3 regions of the Thalassotalea nanhaiensis genome follow, and region 1 is predicted to be linked to each of the others. Evidence: predicted binding sites of a transcription regulator. Region 1 holds the regulator's gene; each other region holds the start of a gene.
What was found. The regulator FNR, encoded in region 1, switches genes on or off when oxygen is low (the NO sensors DNR and NnrR bind a similar motif). The targets are predictions, from matches to a motif close to TTGATCTAGATCAA.

Region 2: RI845_RS00130 (OmpW/AlkL family protein) is a predicted target of FNR. The motif match lies at 2,177-2,190, and genes of this name have one in related genera.
Region 3: nrdG (anaerobic ribonucleoside-triphosphate reductase activating protein) is a predicted target of FNR. The motif match lies at 4,007-4,020, and genes of this name have one in related genera.

The regions. Positions count from the first base shown of each region.
Region 1 covers NZ_CP134146.1:2,320,253-2,326,613, reverse strand. The annotation lists gene ttcA (tRNA 2-thiocytidine(32) synthetase TtcA) at 1-211, opposite strand, end outside; gene uspE (universal stress protein UspE) at 318-1,238, opposite strand; gene fnr (fumarate/nitrate reduction transcriptional regulator Fnr) at 1,402-2,124, opposite strand; gene RI845_RS10195 (sulfite exporter TauE/SafE family protein) at 2,168-2,836, opposite strand; gene ccoS (cbb3-type cytochrome oxidase assembly protein CcoS) at 2,843-3,064, opposite strand; gene RI845_RS10185 (heavy metal translocating P-type ATPase) at 3,072-5,474, opposite strand; gene RI845_RS10180 (FixH family protein) at 5,491-5,973, opposite strand; gene ccoP (cytochrome-c oxidase, cbb3-type subunit III) at 6,169-6,361, opposite strand, start outside.
Region 2 covers NZ_CP134146.1:28,273-34,633, forward strand. The annotation lists gene hemF (oxygen-dependent coproporphyrinogen oxidase) at 1-225, shown strand, start outside; gene RI845_RS00125 (DUF3413 domain-containing protein) at 302-2,134, opposite strand; gene RI845_RS00130 (OmpW/AlkL family protein) at 2,260-2,925, shown strand; gene aroE (shikimate dehydrogenase) at 3,116-3,940, shown strand; gene RI845_RS00140 (hypothetical protein) at 3,937-4,152, shown strand; gene RI845_RS00145 (gamma carbonic anhydrase family protein) at 4,156-4,704, opposite strand; rRNA gene RI845_RS00150 (16S ribosomal RNA) at 5,439-6,361, shown strand, end outside.
Region 3 covers NZ_CP134146.1:1,802,534-1,808,894, reverse strand. The annotation lists gene RI845_RS07965 (SMC family ATPase) at 1-869, opposite strand, end outside; gene RI845_RS07960 (exonuclease SbcCD subunit D) at 869-2,062, opposite strand; gene RI845_RS07955 (DUF2235 domain-containing protein) at 2,166-3,761, opposite strand; gene nrdG (anaerobic ribonucleoside-triphosphate reductase activating protein) at 4,085-4,561, shown strand; gene nrdD (anaerobic ribonucleoside-triphosphate reductase) at 4,548-6,361, shown strand, end outside.

The sequences.
Region 1 (6,361 bases):
CTTTAAGTTTGAGTAATATATCCAGCATGGTATAACTATCGGCACCGCCAGATAAACACACCATGATCTTGTCACCATTTTCTATCATGTTGTAATCGCTTATTGCTTTACCCACATGATGACGAAAACGTTTCTCAAGTTTTGCTTGCTGTTGCTTTGCAATTTTAACGTCAGTAACGTTTGATGGAGTATTCGGGGTCTGTAATGACATGTTGCGCACCGTATAGTTTACTTTAAGGCGCGCATTATACATAAGTTAAAAGCTTTAATAAATTAGCGATTAATGCTTTATAAGCAGTAAATCAATCAATTTAATTTTATTTTAGAAATGGCGATTGATAGCCGTCAGGTTTTAAAGCTAATAAATCACAGTTTAAACGGTCAATCACGTGTTCCGCAGTATTACCAATAAGTACTGCCGACAAGCCTGTACGGCCAATAGTCCCTAAGATCACCAATTCTGCGTCTATTTGTGTTGCAACTTTTTCAATGACATCTTCAGGTAACCCTTCTTCTACATGAAGAAATTCCTCCTTCATGCCAAATTTATCAGCATGCTCTTTCATGACATCCACATGATGTTGTTTCATCGCATCATTGTATTCATTGGCATCAAATTCTGGAATTTCTATGGCGATGTTTATCGGGGTGCCAGGGTAAGAATTAACAAAATGTACATCAGCATTAATCAGTTTAGCCAGGTTGATAGCCTCTTCAGAAATCTTGTTGTTTAATGACTGGTGCTCTTCTTCTTCACTACCGGCATTCACTGCTGCTAAAATATGACCATTATCAGGCCACGCGTGTTCTTTTACTAATAATAATGGTACCCAGCATTTACGAATCAAGTGCCAGTCGGTCGGGGTAAATATTACGGATTGTAAAGTGGGGTGCTCATGGGTGCTTTTAATAACAACATCAAAGCCATTGTCTTTTACTTCATCAAGAATTGCTTCAAATGGGCGGTTATGCCACACCACTTTAGTTTGGATGTCACAATCAAAGTCTTCTATCAGATCAGTTAACCAATTGGCTCTACCCTTAACCACAGTTTCACGCATTGCTTCACGCTCTTCACCGGACAGCATGGTAGTCATTTCATAGGAAAAGTCATAAATAGATAAAAACGCAGTGACCTTAGCACCTGAACTTTTGGCTAAAATACATGCTCTTGCCAGTGCTTTTTGCTCTTCAGTTGTTGGATCGATAACGACTAATATATTCTGATAACTTTCCATACGTTCACCAATATAAATATTATTAAGCTGATATAAGCTTAATATGAACTGGCGATTGTTACAAATATGTTATTGAATATTTATGGGGAATTGTGAAAAGTTTATTAACGCGTTGATTTAAATCAAATATAAATCAACGCGGCAAGTAGAGTTGGAAATTTGTTTATTTGCTATAACCGGCTAATTCAAATAAGCCATCTTTGTCTAATATGGTAATGAATTTATTCTCTACTTTGATCAAACCTTCCTTTTGAAAGCGAGTCATTAAACGAGAAATTGTTTCAATGGTTAAACCAATATAATTTCCTATTTCACTTCGGGTCATCGGTAAGTTAAATTCAACCGAAGATAAATGACGACTTCCTAACCTACGTCCGTAGTTAGCAAGGAATGTTGCTAATTTTTCTTCCGCATTTTTACGGTTTAATAGCAGTAACATTTCACTGCTACATTGTATTTCTGAACTCATTAAGCTCATCATCTGAGCTTTAAGTTTAGGAATTTTGCTTGAAAGGGTATCAAGTACTTCAAACGGTATTTCACACACCATTGACGTCTCTAATGCCTTAGCGAAGCTAGGATGGCTTTTATCTGAAAGAGCATCAAAACCCATTAAATCACCGGCCAAATGAAACCCGGTAATTTGTTCTTCACCTTGTTCAGAAATAATAAATGTTTTGAACGTGCCCGAGCGAATAGCATAAAGGGTATGCAATTCTTCACCTGCTTTAAAAATTTGGGTGTTTTTTTGCACTGGCTTTTTACGTTGAATAATATCGTCAAGTAAATTCAGTTCTGTTTCATTTAAACTAAATGGTAAACATAGTTCACTGATACTACAGTTCTGACATTTAATATTATTTGCAATGGGTATTATTTGAGGCATATTTCTTTACAATCTACATCTTAATTCTGTTGGATGAAGAGTACTAAAATATTTGATTTAGGGCAATATATAACGAAAATGTACCGTAAATAATCAGTAAAATTGCTGTTAATTTACGAATTAAAACAGATTGTAACGTTTTAGTTACAAATTTAAAGCCAGATGACAGGGTAAGTAAAGCTGGCAGTGTTCCTAAACCAAATGCAAACATGATTAATGCACCGTTGTACCAAGACGCACTGGCGATGGACCAAGTAAGGGTCGAATAAACTAATCCACATGGTAGCCAACCCCAAACCACTCCTAACATTAATGACTGCTTTATATTGGTAACGGGTATAAATTTCTTACTCAGAGGCTGTAGATACCTCCATAACATTTTGCCTATATTTTCTACTTTTGCTAAAGCGAACGACCATTTTGCGATATAAAGCCCTAAAAATATAACAAATAACGCGGCAATAACCTTTAACCATAAAATAGGAAAGCCTAGCGATTTAGCAGCGAGGGAACCCGTTAAACCAGCAATGGCTCCAGCAAAAGTATAAGCGCTAATTCGGCCAAAATTGTAGGCTAAGATAAGACTGATATTGGCTTTTGATTTGTCTTCGATTGACGCTGTTAGCATTGTTGTTATGCCGCCACACATGGCAACACAGTGTCCTGCGCCAGCAATACCAATTAGAAACGCAGATAAAAAATCTAATTCCATAAGTAGTTACTGATCAGTGTTACTTGGGGTGTGTTCATCGTTCGATTTAGTTGTTTCGCTTTTGGTAGGTTTTGTTTTATCAGTTGTAGGTTCATCATCAAATAAAATACTCATTCCCTGTTTTTCTAGATCGTCAAACTGTTCTGTTTTTACTGCCCAAAAAAATAAATAAATAGCTATCGCTGTAAAAATGATGGCAATAGGAATAAGGATGTAAATAACGCTCATAGAATCACTACTTTAATAATCTTAATGAATTAGTGACAACAATTATTGAACTTGCTGACATTCCTAATACTGCCATATAAGGGGTGATAAAACCACAAACAGCCAGTGGTAAAATAATAGCGTTGTAAGCAAATGCCCAACCAAAATTTTGCTTTACAATATTAGACGTTTTAGTGGCTATGTGTTTAAGTCTTAATAAGCTTGATAAATGATTATTCAATAAAATAACATCGGCACCACTTTTGGCTATTTCCGTACCGCTCCCCATTGCAATAGATACATGGGCTTGTGCGAAAACAGGGGAGTCATTTACCCCGTCGCCAACCATAGCTACAGTCTTACCTGCTTCTTGTTTATCAGCCAATATGGTTAGTTTGTCATTGGCACTACATGTATCAAAGGATTGATCAAGTTGTACCTGTTGATTAAACGCATCAACCCCAGCTTTATTATCACCACTGATCAACAGTGTTTCAATGTTTGCTAAACGCATGTCATTTATGACTGTTTTGGTATTAACTCGTAATGTATCTTGCATATAAAACGTTGCTATTAGAATGTTATCTACCGTTAATAAACATTGTGCCTTATGATGGCTGTCATCTATAGGTGTAAATTGTTCAATCCAGCTCACTTTACCAATGCATATTTGGTGACCATCTTTAGAGCCTTTAACGCCGCAACCGGGAACCACTTCAACATCTTTTACATTGACATCGTGGTTTCGATATTCATTAAATGCTTTCGCTAATGGATGTTCAGAATGTGCTTCTAATGCTGCAGCTATTGCTAAGATACTGTCTCGGTCATATTGTTTGTTAAGTAAAACAATATCTGTAATGGCAAATTCGCCGTTGGTTAACGTGCCTGTTTTATCAAAAGCTATACAGTCTATTTTAGGCATAGTTTCTAACACGTGGGCATTTTTGATCATGATGCCGTCTTTGTTTAATCTGATTGTGCCACACGTTAACGCGGTTGGGGTGGCCAGTGACAGGGCACAAGGACATGTAGCAACTAATACTGAAAGTGTTATCCAAAACGCCTCTTCTGGAGAGTGCATCGTCCAATAAATCGATGTACCTATTGCGGTTAACAATATTAATGCGACAAAGTATTGTGCAATACGGTCGGAGAGTTTCGCGATGGCTGGTTTATGAGCTTGTGCTGATTCACTTAGGCGGATCAAATTGGTAAGGAAACTATCAGAATTAGTTTTAACAATTTCTATGGTTAAATTGCCATCACTGTTTACCGTACCGGCAAATACTGTAGACCCTTTAGCTTTTTGCACAGGGGAATGTTCACCGGTAAGCATGGCTTCGTTGACACTAGACTTACCTGATAAAATTATTCCATCTCCTGGAATAGTTTCACCGGGTTTAACAATGACTATATCGTTTAACTCTAATTGCTTGGCACTGACCACCTGTTCTTGCTCTTGTTGATCAACAATAACAAGTTTTGTTGCGGTTAATGGCATAAGCTTCAACAGGTTAGCTGATACCTCTGCAGCTTTTGCCCGCGCTCTAAACTCTAGATATTTACCGATCAGCAATAAAAAAGTGAACATTGCTAACGACTCAAAGTACACTTCACCTGAGCGTGTGAATGTTGCCCAAGTACTGGCACAAAACGCCAGTATAATTGCAATAGACACCGGAACATCCATTGATAACCGACGGGCTTTTAATGCTGAAATGGCTCCCGTGTAAAATGGAAATGCGCCGAAGGTAACAATGGGTAGGGTGAGAACAAAGCTCGTCCCACGTAAATAGGCCAAATTATGCTCTGCTAAGTCACTAAATGCGCCAAAATACAAACCGAAGGCAATCATCATGACCTGCATGGTTAAAATACCGGATACGCCAAGACGACGAACAAACGCTTTCGATTGTTGTTTATTGCGCTGTTCGGCTAAGTTAGCCTTAAATGGTAACGCTTGATATCCAATTTGATGAATCGCGGTTAAAATATCACTGAGTTTGATAGCGTCATTTTGCCAAGTAACAGTGGCTCGTTGTGTTGTCGCGTTAACTTGTATTTTAGCGATGCCAGGTTTTTGTGATAATTGCTTTTCTATTAACCAAGCACATGCTGCACAAGACATACCATCGATAGACAGTATGGTTTCTTTACAATTATCAACGTCGAAGGTGAATTCATTCTGTAGGTTTTCATCGTCAATAAACTGGTTATTGAGCAAGGCATCAGGGACTTGAGCGTCAACTTTATTACCTTTTTCACTACGAAATCGGTAATAGTCTACAAGATTGTTGTCTACGATTGCGCTTGCGACAGCCTGACAACCAATACAGCACATATCTCGAGCTTTGTCGTCAATGACAACTGATAACGAAAGACCCGTTGGGATTATTTCGCCACAATGAAAACAGTTTGGATTGTTCATTTTAGTGGTTTATTCATTAAAATTGTAATTCAAACTCGGTAAATTGCGACTGAGGCAGGGCAACCGTAGTTTGCATTTTCCACTCACTATCAAAAGGAGTTACCAATACACGCCATTTCCCTTGTACGTTTTGGTCAAAACTTTGACGCATCCAACCTTTACCGTCAGGCGTTAATTTCACTGAAAAGTCACGTTCAGCCATGGTCACATGGTAGAAATTTACGTTAAGAACCGGGAATGTTTTTTCAATGCCTGTTGGAATTAAAATAATTTCATTATTCGTCACTTGCATATCAAAGCGAATGCCTAGCTTTTGCGCCAGTTTGTATTTACGAATGTCCTGATTAATGCTTTTGCCCTTTTTATAGTAATCATCAACTACAACGGTGTCGGCATTGTTTTGAGCAACAAAAAAGACGGTAGTACCGACGAATACTGAAATTAACGGAAGACCAAAGACTAGATAAGCCCACGGCTCTTTATACCAAGGTGTTTGCATTTAAAAGTTCTCTGTTGTGTAAGTGACCATGTTAACGCTTCATTAAGAAACAAAAAAGAGGGTGTTACATTAAGTAAATTGTTATTTGTTTATGCTATATTTTACAGCGTAAACAAATAAAAACTCAGGGTTTATACAGAAAAAACAAAACCCTGTCTAGCAATGCCATCCAGGGTTTTGTTGAAAGCAGTTTAGTTACTCTTGGTTAGATAAGCTATAAACGTACGCACTAATTACACGTACCTTATCTTCACCTAGAATATCTTTCCAAGCAGGCATCACACCAGCACGGCCATTGGCAATGGATTGCTGAACAGCACGTTCAGAGCCACCGTATAACCATACATTGTCGGTAAGATTAGGAGCGCCTAATGGGATACCCATTGCA
Region 2 (6,361 bases), 2.0 Mb from region 1:
GAGCATCAACGCCAATTCCAATTATATCGCCGTGGTCGTTATGTTGAATTCAACCTGGTGTTTGATCGAGGAACGTTATTCGGTTTGCAATCGGGTGGCCGTACAGAGTCTATATTAATGTCTATGCCGCCACTGGCAAGATGGGAATATAACTATCAGCCAGAAGATGGCAGCCAAGAAGCTGAACTCTATCAGCATTATTTAAAGCCACAAAACTGGTTATAGTTTTTAAACTAATTAAAAAAGCCCAATAAATATAACTTTATTGGGCTTTTTTCTTTCATGCGTTTATCGGAAAAGCTTATTTATTAAAGCGGCGTAACTCTTCCATCGCGTCTAACACAACGTTCATATCCAACTTACCATCTTCAATTTCTTGATAGTCATTATCGAAAATTGTGAAATTACCTAAACGATCGAGTTCATTCAGTTGCTTGGTATCTTTTATTGCGTAATAACCATCACGACCAAAGATTAACCAACTATGCTGCTGTTTATCAAACAATGACTGACCACTGCTGTATTCATTGCTTTTATTACTACAGCCAAGCGCGTCAGTAAGCAACGTCGGAGCAATATCATAATGGCTAGTTTGAGCTTGATAGAAGTCTTTTGGAGCTTCTGGCCAATGAATTATCAATGGCACCTGAGTTTGGTATCTGGAATAGTTTGAGTTGTGACCCCAAAATCCCTTCTTACTATCATTAAACTCTTTACCATGATCACCCGTTATGATGATGATGGTATTGTTAATATCATCGCCCAATTGAGCGATTACTTGTTGAATTTGCAAATCAATAAAATTGATTGAATTCTTATATAAGTTTAAAAATGGCTGCGGATCATAGTCATCATTTAATGCCATATAGTTTATGTCATCTAAAGAAGGTGTATATTTTCGTTCAAAATCTGTCGGTATCGAAAATCCATGGGCAGAGTCAAAAAGCATGAATGCAAAAAATGGATTATCGCTGTCCTTGTTTTTATGCCAATCGATAAAATCTTTGGTAATGTCCATATCACGCTCAAAAGGTTTTTCACCTTTAGAATGAGTACGAAGATTTTCAACGTTACTAAATAATGTTTGATCAAACTCCGGGCTTGTCAATTTTGCACTGGCAAAAATACCAATATCGTAGCTTTGCTGCTTAACAACATCCATTAAAACAGGCGATGTCTGCGTATCCAGAATAGGTTGCCAGTAATGGCCAGGAATCGCATAAAACAAACTGAACATGCCATGGCGAGTGTTGTTACTGCCGCTATGGTGTTGCTTAAAGTGCGTACCTTTATCAGCAATACTTTGAATAGTTGGCGTCATTTTGCCGTCCATCATATCACTGCGCCAAGAGTCCAACGTGATCAATAAAATATTTTTTTGCTGAGCTGGCGCCACACATTGCATTGGGCTTAACGGATAATTAATTGCCGACTTGACCTTTTTTTGTTTTAACAAGGCCTGTTGTTTTTGTGCTTCTATATTAACCACACCAAATTTAGCCATAAAGCTTTTCGCTGTTAGCGGAAATGAAATTGGCAAATAACGAGCTTGCTGGGTAATACTTTTCTCAAACTTGGCATCTGCCCACGTATGAATGCCGTGGCCAAGAAGTAATAATACAAACCAAATCTTTAAAGGTGTTTTAAGAGAAAAATGAGTTTCCACATATTTATTACGAAGCATTTCGCTTAAGAATATTTGCGCGGCAAAAAAGGCCAAAATAATTAAGCTTATCAATGTCCATAACTGCCACGAGAAACTGAAAATTTCTGTTCCGCCCTCAACCATTAACTCAAACACAATGCCATTAAAATGAAATCGATATTGTTGATAAACAAAAGTATCGGCAAGTAGTAATGATAAGGCTAAAGATACGAGTATGATGGCAATAAATCGTATTGCTAAATAATGCTTTAGAATTTTAGCCAGTAAATGTAAAAAACCGGTCAGTAATAATGCTAAAAAACCTAAATGAGCAACACTGTAAGTAAATAAAAATATTGTTGAAATTACACTGTCAGGATAGGGGTGTGGCGATAAATACCTTAAGGCAATGAAAATTGTAATGACAAAGTTAACGGCTAGGTACCGGTTTAACCAGCTTTTTACATTGTTTGCTTGAAAATCATTCATAAATTAATTAATTTTTGTATTTTGTTTAGTATCTAAAAAAACTTGTTCTAAATCAATATCCCTACTTTTTTTGTGGTTACAATCCTTAACAAATTTTGACAATATTAACATGTAAGGCAATGGCCATGAAAAAGAATTTAATTAGTTTAGCATTAGTATCCCTATTAGCGAGCAATGCAGCGGTAGCCGCATCTTACGAAGCTGGTGATTTTGTGATCCGTGGTGGTGTAACCATGGTAGAACCTGACAGTGGTAAATCCGGCATAGATTTAGCGGGTGAAGATTCTGGCTTAACTTTAAGCGTAGATGATAATACTCAATTAGGTCTAAACTTTGTTTACTTTTTTGATAGCAACTGGGCGATAGAAGTATTGGCAGCAACGCCATTTACTCACGATGTTAAATTACAGGCGGCTGGCACAGAAACTACATTAGCTGAAGTTACACATTTACCACCGACAGTGAGTGCGGTTTATTACTTTGATACCGGTTCAAAATTTATGCCTTATGTAGGTGCCGGTTTAAACTACACCATTTTCTTTGATGAAGAATTTGATTCAACTTATAAAGACGCTGGCTTTAGTAATCTTGAACTGGACGGGTCTTTTGGATTTGCATTACAAGTTGGTGCCGATTATCAATTAAATGAAAAGTGGCATATTAATGCATCAGCTCGTTACATCGATATAGGTACAGACGCTACTTTCGATGTGGGTGGTGCAAGTATTGGCGAATCTTCTGTAGATGTAGACCCAATGGTTTACTCACTTATGCTTGGCTATAAGTTTTAATTAAACTTTCCCATCAATATAAACAGCCACTGAATTCGAAAGATTCGGTGGCTTTTTAATTCATGGAAGAATTAACTTAGAATTGCCATGGATGCTTTTCAGAGTTGCCCGTTATAAGCTTTTGTCAATTCATATTCCCATTAGCGTTAGATTTGGTTACTCTTAACAAAACTCACCATAATTAGTGCCCATGGATAACTATCTCGTTTTTGGCAACCCAATTGCCCAATCAAAATCACCACTTATTCATCAAATGTTTGCCGAGCAAACACAACAAGCGATTACTTATACAAAAAGCCAACCAGAAGAGGCTGAATTTAAAGCATCCGTTGCAACATTCATTAATAACGGTGGTAAGGGTGCTAATGTCACAGCACCTTTTAAAGAACAGGCAATTCAATTGTGTGAGCATTTAACTGAACGAGCTAATATGGCTGGTGCAGTGAATACATTGAGTTTTCGTGATGGTAAGGTTTATGGCGATAATACCGATGGCATTGGTTTAGTAAATGATTTGAAAAGTCACCAGGTTCAGCTTACCAATAAATCAATATTACTTATGGGAGCTGGCGGGGCAGCTCGTGGGGTAATATTACCTCTATTAGCTGAAAATCCAGCTCGCATTGTTATTGTAAATAGAACAGTCGAAAAAGCAAAGTTGTTAGCAACTCGTTTTAATGATGAAAAGTTATCGGCAATTGGCTATAGCGAAACCGCAGAAACAACGTTTGATGTAATTATTAATGCAACATCGGCAAGCCTATCAGCAAACCTACCTGATTTAAGTCCTAAATGTATTACTGAGAAAACTGTTTGTTATGACATGGTTTATGGCGCTGAATTAAGCCTATTCTTAACCTGGTGTGCTGAACACAAAGCCCGACAAGTCATTGATGGTTTAGGTATGTTAGTAGGCCAAGCCGCAGAAAGTTTTTATATTTGGCGCAAAGTAAGGCCAGAACAAACTCAGGTACTGGCTAAGTTAAGAAGTCAATTACAAGGCGTTGATAAATGAATCAGGCGATTTTGTTTAATGATGATCATATTTATATAGTAGAAAAGCAGCTTTGGCGCTTTACCGGGTTACTGTCTGGCAATCAGGTAAATATATATATAGCACATTCAGCGTCAGCAATAAGCCAAGCAGATAAGTTTGATTGGGAAGAAAAAGTCGAAGAGTGGTTAGAAGATAATGAGCCAGATGAGAATAATGAGATCTGGCTCTAGTAACTATTGATTTTGTTCTGCAATATACTCATCTTTTAAACGAACGTAATTAGCATTTGTGTCTCTTAAGAAAGTGAGCTCGTCATCAGTGAGAGGGCGCTTTTGTTTTGCCGGGTTACCAACATACAAAAAGCCAGGCTCTAATGTCTTATTTGGTGGTACGAGAGATCCGGCACCTATAATACAATCGTTACCGACAACTGCACCGTCCATTATTATGGCGCCCATGCCAACCAAAATACGATCGCCCAACGTACAGCCATGCAGCATTACTTTATGGCCAACGGTAACTTCTTCACCAATAACTAGAGGATAGCCATCAGGAAATTTGGTGGTTTTGCGAGTCACATGCAAGACACTACCATCTTGAATGTTACTATTTGCGCCGATAGTAATATGATTCACATCACCTCGTGCTACCACCAGTGGCCAAATACTTACATCAGCCCCTAGAGTGATATCACCAATTAATACAGAACTTGGATCAACATATACTTTTTCAGATAATTTAGGGTAAATGCCTCTATATGGCCTAAGGGAAGAAACTGTCATAAATGAAGCCTATTAATTGATTTAGTATTTACTCTATCAAAAAAACTAGAGCAAACAGATATAAAAACCCATTATCTAATAATAAATTGTAGTTTTTATATTAACTGTGAACGAGAAAATGTAATTCAAACATAACTAAAAACGATCTAATCGATAACACTGAGCTCAATAATAGCGCAGCTTGTACAGAATATAATCGAATTTGAGTTTTTTTCAAATTAATTTCAAAAAGCAGTTGACGGCAGCCTAAAAATCTCTAAAATGCGCTTCACTTCTTCGGGACATCCCAACGAAGCGTTTTAATAAGTTAAGTAATCCAATAGGGTACTTAATCGCTGATGAAGCATTTAAAAATAAACTTTTAAATAATTCAAAAAAATCGGTTGACATTAAAACTAGGGTGCTTATAATGCGCATCCACTTCAGGCAAGGCTACTAGCCGGTTTGAAGACAAAGAGACTAACGAATGCGATTAGCTCTTCGTTCGAATAGAACGGTTCTTTAACAATTAGTTATCATGCAATTTGTGTGGGCACTCACATTAAGATTGATTTACAACATAGATACTTCGGTATCAAAAATCACTTAATGATGATGAACACACAAACAAATTAATTATCTTTATTTAGCGATAAAGTTAATTAGTACGTTTTAGTTTAACCAGCTTCTGGTTAGACGGAACATTCAGAATTCATTGAGTAGCATCGCTTGTCGATGCATATGTAACAACTTTTTAATTGAAGAGTTTGATCATGGCTCAGATTGAACGCTGGCGGCAGGCTTAACACATGCAAGTCGAGCGGAAACGAGAAGTAGCTTGCTACTTCGGCGTCGAGCGGCGGACGGGTGAGTAATGCTTGGGAATATGCCTTTAGGTGGGGGACAACAGTTGGAAACGACTGCTAATACCGCATAATGTCTACGGACCAAAGGGGGGGATCTTCGGACCTCTCGCCTATAGATTAGCCCAAGTGAGATTAGCTAGTTGGTAAGGTAAAGGCTTACCAAGGCGACGATCTCTAGCTGGTTTGAGAGGATGATCAGCCACACTGGGACTGAGACACGGCCCAGACTCCTACGGGAGGCAGCAGTGGGGAATATTGCACAATGGGGGAAACCCTGATGCAGCCATGCCGCGTGTGTGAAGAAGGCCTTCGGGTTGTAAAGCACTTTCAGTTGTGAGGAAAGGTTAGTAGTTAATAACTGCTAGCTGTGACGTTAGCAACAGAAGAAGCACCGGCTAACTCCGTGCCAGCAGCCGCGGTAATACGGAGGGTGCGAGCGTTAATCGGAATTACTGGGCGTAAAGCGTGCGTAGGCGGTTTGTTAAGCAAGATGTGAAAGCCCAGGGCTCAACCTTGGAACTGCATTTTGAACTGGCAAGCTAGAGTATTGTAGAGGGTGGTGGAATTTCCAGTGTAGCGGTGAAATGCGTAGAGATTGGAAGGAACATCAGTGGCGAAGGCGGCCACCTGGACAAATACTGACGCTGAGGCACGAAAGCGTGGGGAGCAAACAGGATTAGATACCCTGGTAGTCCACGCCGTAAACGATGTCAACTAGCTGTCTGTAGACTTGATCTGTGGGTAGCGCAGCTAACGCGATAAGTTGACCGCCTGGGGAGTACGGCCGCAAGGTTAAAACTCAAATGAATTGA
Region 3 (6,361 bases), 520 kb from region 1:
TCAACCAAATTTTGTTGTTGAACATGTTGAGCTAATCCTTGTTGCTTTAACTTTTTATTGGTGAATAAGGTGGCTATTGCTTGTGCGGACTCTACTTGGTTATGACTAAGTTGGCGTTGTTTTTCTACCGAAAGCTTAGTCTGGTTCAATTTGTCCTGTTTTAATTTTGAGTCTAAGACTGCGGCAATTAAATTTTCTTTACCATCAACAAAAACTTCGTTGAGTGCTTCAGTAATTTGCTCTTTAAAACGTGCATACTCACGTTCAATATTGCCCGCTTTGGTTTTTAGTAATTGTTCTATACGCTGGTAAATTTCAGTTTGAAATAACGTTGATAAAATAGCCTGCCGATCGGTTGAATTTGCCAGCAATAACTCTCGAAACTTACCTTGCGGTAAAACCATTACTTGCCTGAATTGCTGAGCAGATAAACCAACAATCACTTTAATTTGCTCGTTCGCGTCCTTTACCTTTTTAGTAACAACTGTTTGTTCTTCGCCATCATCTAAAATTTTGACCAAATGTGCCTGTGACTTTTGCTCGGTAAAACCGTCGCCACGCTTCGCTTTACGCTGCTGAGTTGGAATGCGAGTAATTCTGTAATGCTGCCCTCTTATTGAAAATTCCAACGTTAATTCTGTTAAAGTCTCATCCGCGGCGTTATCTGAGCGTACGCCCATGTCTTTTCTGTCTTCATCGGTTGTTTCGCCATACAAGGCATAACAAACCGCATGTAAAATAGATGATTTACCCGCACCGGTTGGTCCATCAATAAGGAATAAAGGGTTGTCACCGAGATCTGAAAAGTCGATTTTTTCGGTTTGAGCGAATGGACCGAAGGCTTGAATATTAAGCTTATGGAGTTTCATTATTCATCCTCCATACTGGCTCGAGCACTGTTAATGGTAGTTTGCAATATCGAGATTTGCTCCGCTGATAATTCAGTGTTCATAACCTGACTAAAAAAATCAGTAAACACTTCTTCTTCACTGCGTTGGTTAGCGCTTGAGGAGGATGTGTTTTGGCTTAATTTGCTGCCGCTTTGCAGATCAAAGTTTGTACGCTCTATTTGCAGTACATTAGGGTAAACGGTCCGCAGTCGTCCCATGGGATCTAAAATCACTTGAGTGTCTGTAAGCTTTGCCAATAAATAATCATCATTTGCTGTTTCTGTGTTTTTTAAATTTGCACAACCCTGCTTTAGTAACTCTTCTAACGTGCCTTCAATAACTCGTAAGTCATGCTTTGCGGTTAACGGTAAATGCTGATGTGACAGCAAACCTTCAGCATTCATTTCAACTAATGTGACGCCTTTTTTCTGTTTGTATTCAGAAAAGGAATATTTAAGTAATGACCCCGAATAACGAATGTGCTGTTCACCCTTATACTGTGGTGCATGTAAATGACCTAAAGCAACGTAATCAAAATCACTTAACGGTTGCCATGATACTCTGTCGGCTCCACCAATAGATAAAGGTCGCTCTGAGTCTGATTCACTGGCACCGTCGATAAAACAATGGCTGAGTAATACTGCCGGTTGGTCAGGGTAATTCGCCGTTTTATGAGCCAATATTTTTTTAGCGGCAAAGGTATGGGCTTGATCGTATGTTTTGATCTCAAGGCCTTGTTCGGCAGTATTAAACGCTTCTCGCACCTCTACCGGATCATGATAAGGAATACCATAAAATGTCACCGGCCCGGTTTCACTATTGATCACGATACCTTGCTCAATATCGTGTAAATCAGCCAATATATGCAACCCTGCTTTTTGCATTTGCTTAGCACCAAAGCGTAAACGCTTGGCACTGTCGTGGTTGCCACTGATCATAATAATTGGGATCGCTAATACTTCCATACTTTTAATAAATTGATTTAGCGCATCTACCGCATCGCTTGGTGGTACTGAGCGATCAAAAATGTCTCCGGCTACCACTAACGCGTCTATTTTATAATCTTGCGCATATTGCTTAATTTGCTTTAACACAAACAGTTGATCGTCAAGTAATGAGATATTTTGGAATAACCGGCCGATGTGCCAGTCTGAAGTGTGGATAAAGCGCATTGAATCCCTAAAGGTATGAGTTTATTTTGATATTAAAGTACTACGTTCAAAGTAAGGCATGTTATTAAATATCTCAATAACATTTTTCTATTATTGCCGTTATTTATTTTACCCGAGTAATGGTTAATTCAATATAGCCTTTGTTGTTTTCATAAAAACTCCAGGCATCGTTGGCAAAACAATATAAATAGCCAGCATGGTTTATTAACAATGGTGCGTTTTCTTGATGTTCAGCTAGTTGTATGTATTGATGTGGAATTGCACTACCATCGTGTTTTACCACCTGTTGCTGCTCGGTTTGATGATTTACATTTAGGTTTTTATGAGCTTGGCCGCTGTCATTTGCTATTGCACCAATTAAGCCAAACCAAGGTTTATCTTCTACGCGTTTACTGGCGAAAAAATCGGTTGATACGTTTTTATTAAAACGCTTAATTAACGATTCAAACTTACCTAAAAAACTTGACGTTGCCCGAAATAAATCCCCTGCTGTACGTTGGTTGTTATATTCGGTGCCAAGCCAGTCGCAGCTCTCTACTCCATCTTGCCACTGCCCCTTAGCACTGAATACATATTCATGGCCTTGTTCTAAATAAACAGATGTTTTATTCCACCGACACTTGGCATATATTTGCAAGGTTGTCGCCTCATTAACGGCAAGCATTTGAGTGGGATAATATGGTTCATGCTCTATTGGTGAAATACGCTGGCGAATAAAGGCACTATCGTGAAATTGTCCAGAATTTGCTTTGATTAACGCCGGAATATTTCTTGGTCTAGAGCGTAGTTTTGAAAAGACCCCTTTAAAAGAGTTATGCAAAACACCAATCGGGTTGTCTATTATTAGCTGATCAATATCTTGTCGAAACTCTAAGCCAAAACTTTTACTTTGTTTGATCATCCATTTTAGCGCACCATTTGATAAGTCACTATCTTGGTAACCTCCGCCTACATCTGAATGCACTCCTGGAAACCATAACTCAACAGCGTCGTTATGCTCCTTTACATTACTCCAACGAGTGACGGTAAAACTACTGCGCTTTTCATCCATCGCCATCGCATGACGAGCATGCTCAATATGATCGGCTAATTTAGTGTCGTGAAATTGCCAACTGTCTTTGCGATCAAATAAATTTATTATCTCCAAATCATCAGGGATCCCAAGTGCCCCAACCGTATCCCACACCCCAAGAAATGTAATCGGAATAGCGCCTTTGTCATGAAAGAAACTCCAATGATTTTTCGCCCATTGGTTTTGTGGCATTTTATCTTTGTAGCCACTATTAAAAGCAGTTTCAACTCGATGCCAACTCTCTTCAGCTGAAATACCTTGCAGATTTACTAATCCCTTGCCTAAAAAGCCAGCTAAACTTCTTGCTGAAAACGCTCCTCTGGAAAAACCAAATAAGAAAACCTCATCGCCTTCACGGTAATTTAAACCCAACCAATGGTAAGCACTGGAGATATGACGGTTTATACCTATACCAAGCGCGCCGCCCAAAAACTCATCAATTAATCCAATTTCTTCACCGCCTACACCTGGGTGATAAAATACTTTTTGAGTAACTTCAGATGAATTTGCAGTTGCACTGATACAGTTTTTTAAACGATAAACGTTGGTCGGAGTGGTAACGCCATTTTCTTCTTGTTCAGGGTTATTCCAAGTGCCATCAAAACAAATAATCAAACGCTTCATCATGCTTCCTGCTGATATTAATTACATTAGTTAAACTTAGTTGAAAGTTGCCAATTTGCGAGCTAAAAGTCAATACAAAAGCAAATCCACGCAACTTTAAATTAACATCTCGTAAACCTTTGTTTACCAGCCTTTGGTCGCGCTGATTACCACTTATTACACTTTATTTCTTGCGCTGTTTTTTATTAATCAGCTTTCGTATAAATAATATCCCCTAAAATATTTGGGGATATTAAAACCATAAATGTTTGATCTAGATCAAACTCTAGCACCTAACAAGCACTATATAGTGTGTCTAACAATAAAAATTACACCATATATAGATTATGACGTTTAATTCATTACCGCCAACAATTGTGTTTCAGGAAGTACCAAATGAGATAAGTTTGTGCTTTAGCATCACCGGTTGCCAAGTAGGTTGTAAGGGTTGCCACAGTACTGAACTTTGGAATAAAAACTCTGGCGAGCCGTTAACAAATACAAAATTTCAACATTGGATTAACAAATATCAGACGTTGATTTCAACGGTGCTGTTTATGGGCGGGGAATGGCAAAAAGAGCACCTGATTGAAAAACTCATATGGGCTAAACAGCAAGGATTAAAAACCTGTTTATATACGGGCGAAAATTTTGTTGATGATGAAATTAGCAAACATTTAAGCTACGTAAAAATTGGAAAATGGGATCCTAGCAAAGGCGGATTAAACAACCCTGACACAAATCAAAAATTCATTGATTTGGCCACTGGAAACACTCTAAATCACTTATTTATAAAAAAAGGAATACAACATGTTGCGGCTTAGCGAAGAACAAATTAATAATAAAACAGCTTACATTGAAGAATATTTTGCAGCCAAAAATGCAGCAGATGGCTCTAAAATGGATGCCAATGCCAATGTGACACAAAAAAACATTGCAACACTAGAGGCTGAATTGCTTAAAGATTGTTATGTTCAAATTAATCGCTCATTGGTCAAAAATAAGATCAGTGAGATCTTTGATGCTGAATTAGCCAATGAATATCAACGTCAAATTGAAGATCATGAGATTTATGTACATGATGAAACCAGTATTAAGCCCTACTGCACTTCAATTAGCATGTATCCTTTTTTACTTGATGGATTAACTAAGTTGGGTGGAGAGTCTAAAGCACCAAAACACATTGAGTCATTTTGTGGTTCATTTGTTAACTTGATTTTTGCCATCTCAGCACAATTTGCCGGGGCGGTAGCCTCGGTTGAGTTTTTAACTTATTTTGATTATTTTGCTCGTAAAGAATTTGGAGACAACTACCTTGATAAGCACAGCAAAGCAATTGAAAATCACCTACAACATGTCGTTTACGCACTAAACCAACCTGCCGCAGCCCGTGGTTACCAAAGCGTATTTTGGAATATCTCAATTTTTGATCAGTTCTATTTTCAATCAATGTTTGAAGATTTTGTATTCCCTGACTTTACCAAGCCAAGTTGGCAAAGTGTCGATAAATTACAAAACTTCTTTTTAACCTGGATAAACAGTGAACGAGAGAAAGCTGTACTTACTTTCCCGGTTATCACTGCAGCTATGCTTACCGAAAATGGAGAATGTAAGGACAAAGAGTTTGCTTACAACCTAGCCAAAGAAAAAGCGATGGGTAATTCCTTTTTTATGTATTTATCAGACAGCCCGGATTCTTTAGCATCATGTTGTCGACTGCGTAACGAAATTACCGATAATACCTTTTCATTTACTCTAGGCGCTGGTGGCGTTGCAACGGGCTCGATAAATGTCATTACCCTGAATATGAACCGCTTAATTCAAGATGGTCGTGATTTAAAAACCGAAATTGAAAAAATTCAAAAATATCAGGTTGCCTATCGAAAAATAATGGAAGACTATCTAGCTCAGGGCGCATTAAGCGTATACGATGCTGGCTTTATTACCCTGGACAAGCAGTTTTTAACTATTGGCATTAATGGTATGGCTGAAGCGGCAGAGTACAAAGGCATAGCAGTAAGTAACAATCAGCAATATAAAGACTTTGTCAGTGATCATTTGCAAGTTATTTTCAAAGCCAACCAAGAGGCGAAAAAGCAATTTGGTTATATGTTTAATACTGAATTTGTACCGGCAGAAAACCTAGGCGTTAAAAACGCAAAATGGGATGCTAAAGATGGTTACCTAACTAATCGTGAATGCTATAACTCATACTTCTATCTGGTAGAAGATGAAAGCAGCAATCACTTAGATAAGTTTGTTTTGCATGGTAAAGAGATCAACCAGTACCTTGATGGAGGCTCTGCTCTGCATCTAAATTTAGATGAGAGTTTGTCGGCCGAGGCGTATGTGAAACTGTTTAATGTAGCGGCTAAAACCGGTTGTAACTATTTTTGTGTGAACGTAAAAATTACCATTTGTAATGAATGTGAGCATATTGACAAACGTACTCTGCATTACTGTAATTCGTGTGGCAGTGAGGATGTTGATCATGGCACAAGAGTTATTGGTTATTTAAAGCGTGTGTCTTCATTTTCAAATGACAGACAAAAAGAACACGGTTTACGTCATTATCAGCGTTTACAAAGCGACCGAGTGTATAATGAAAGAATGCTGCAACAACA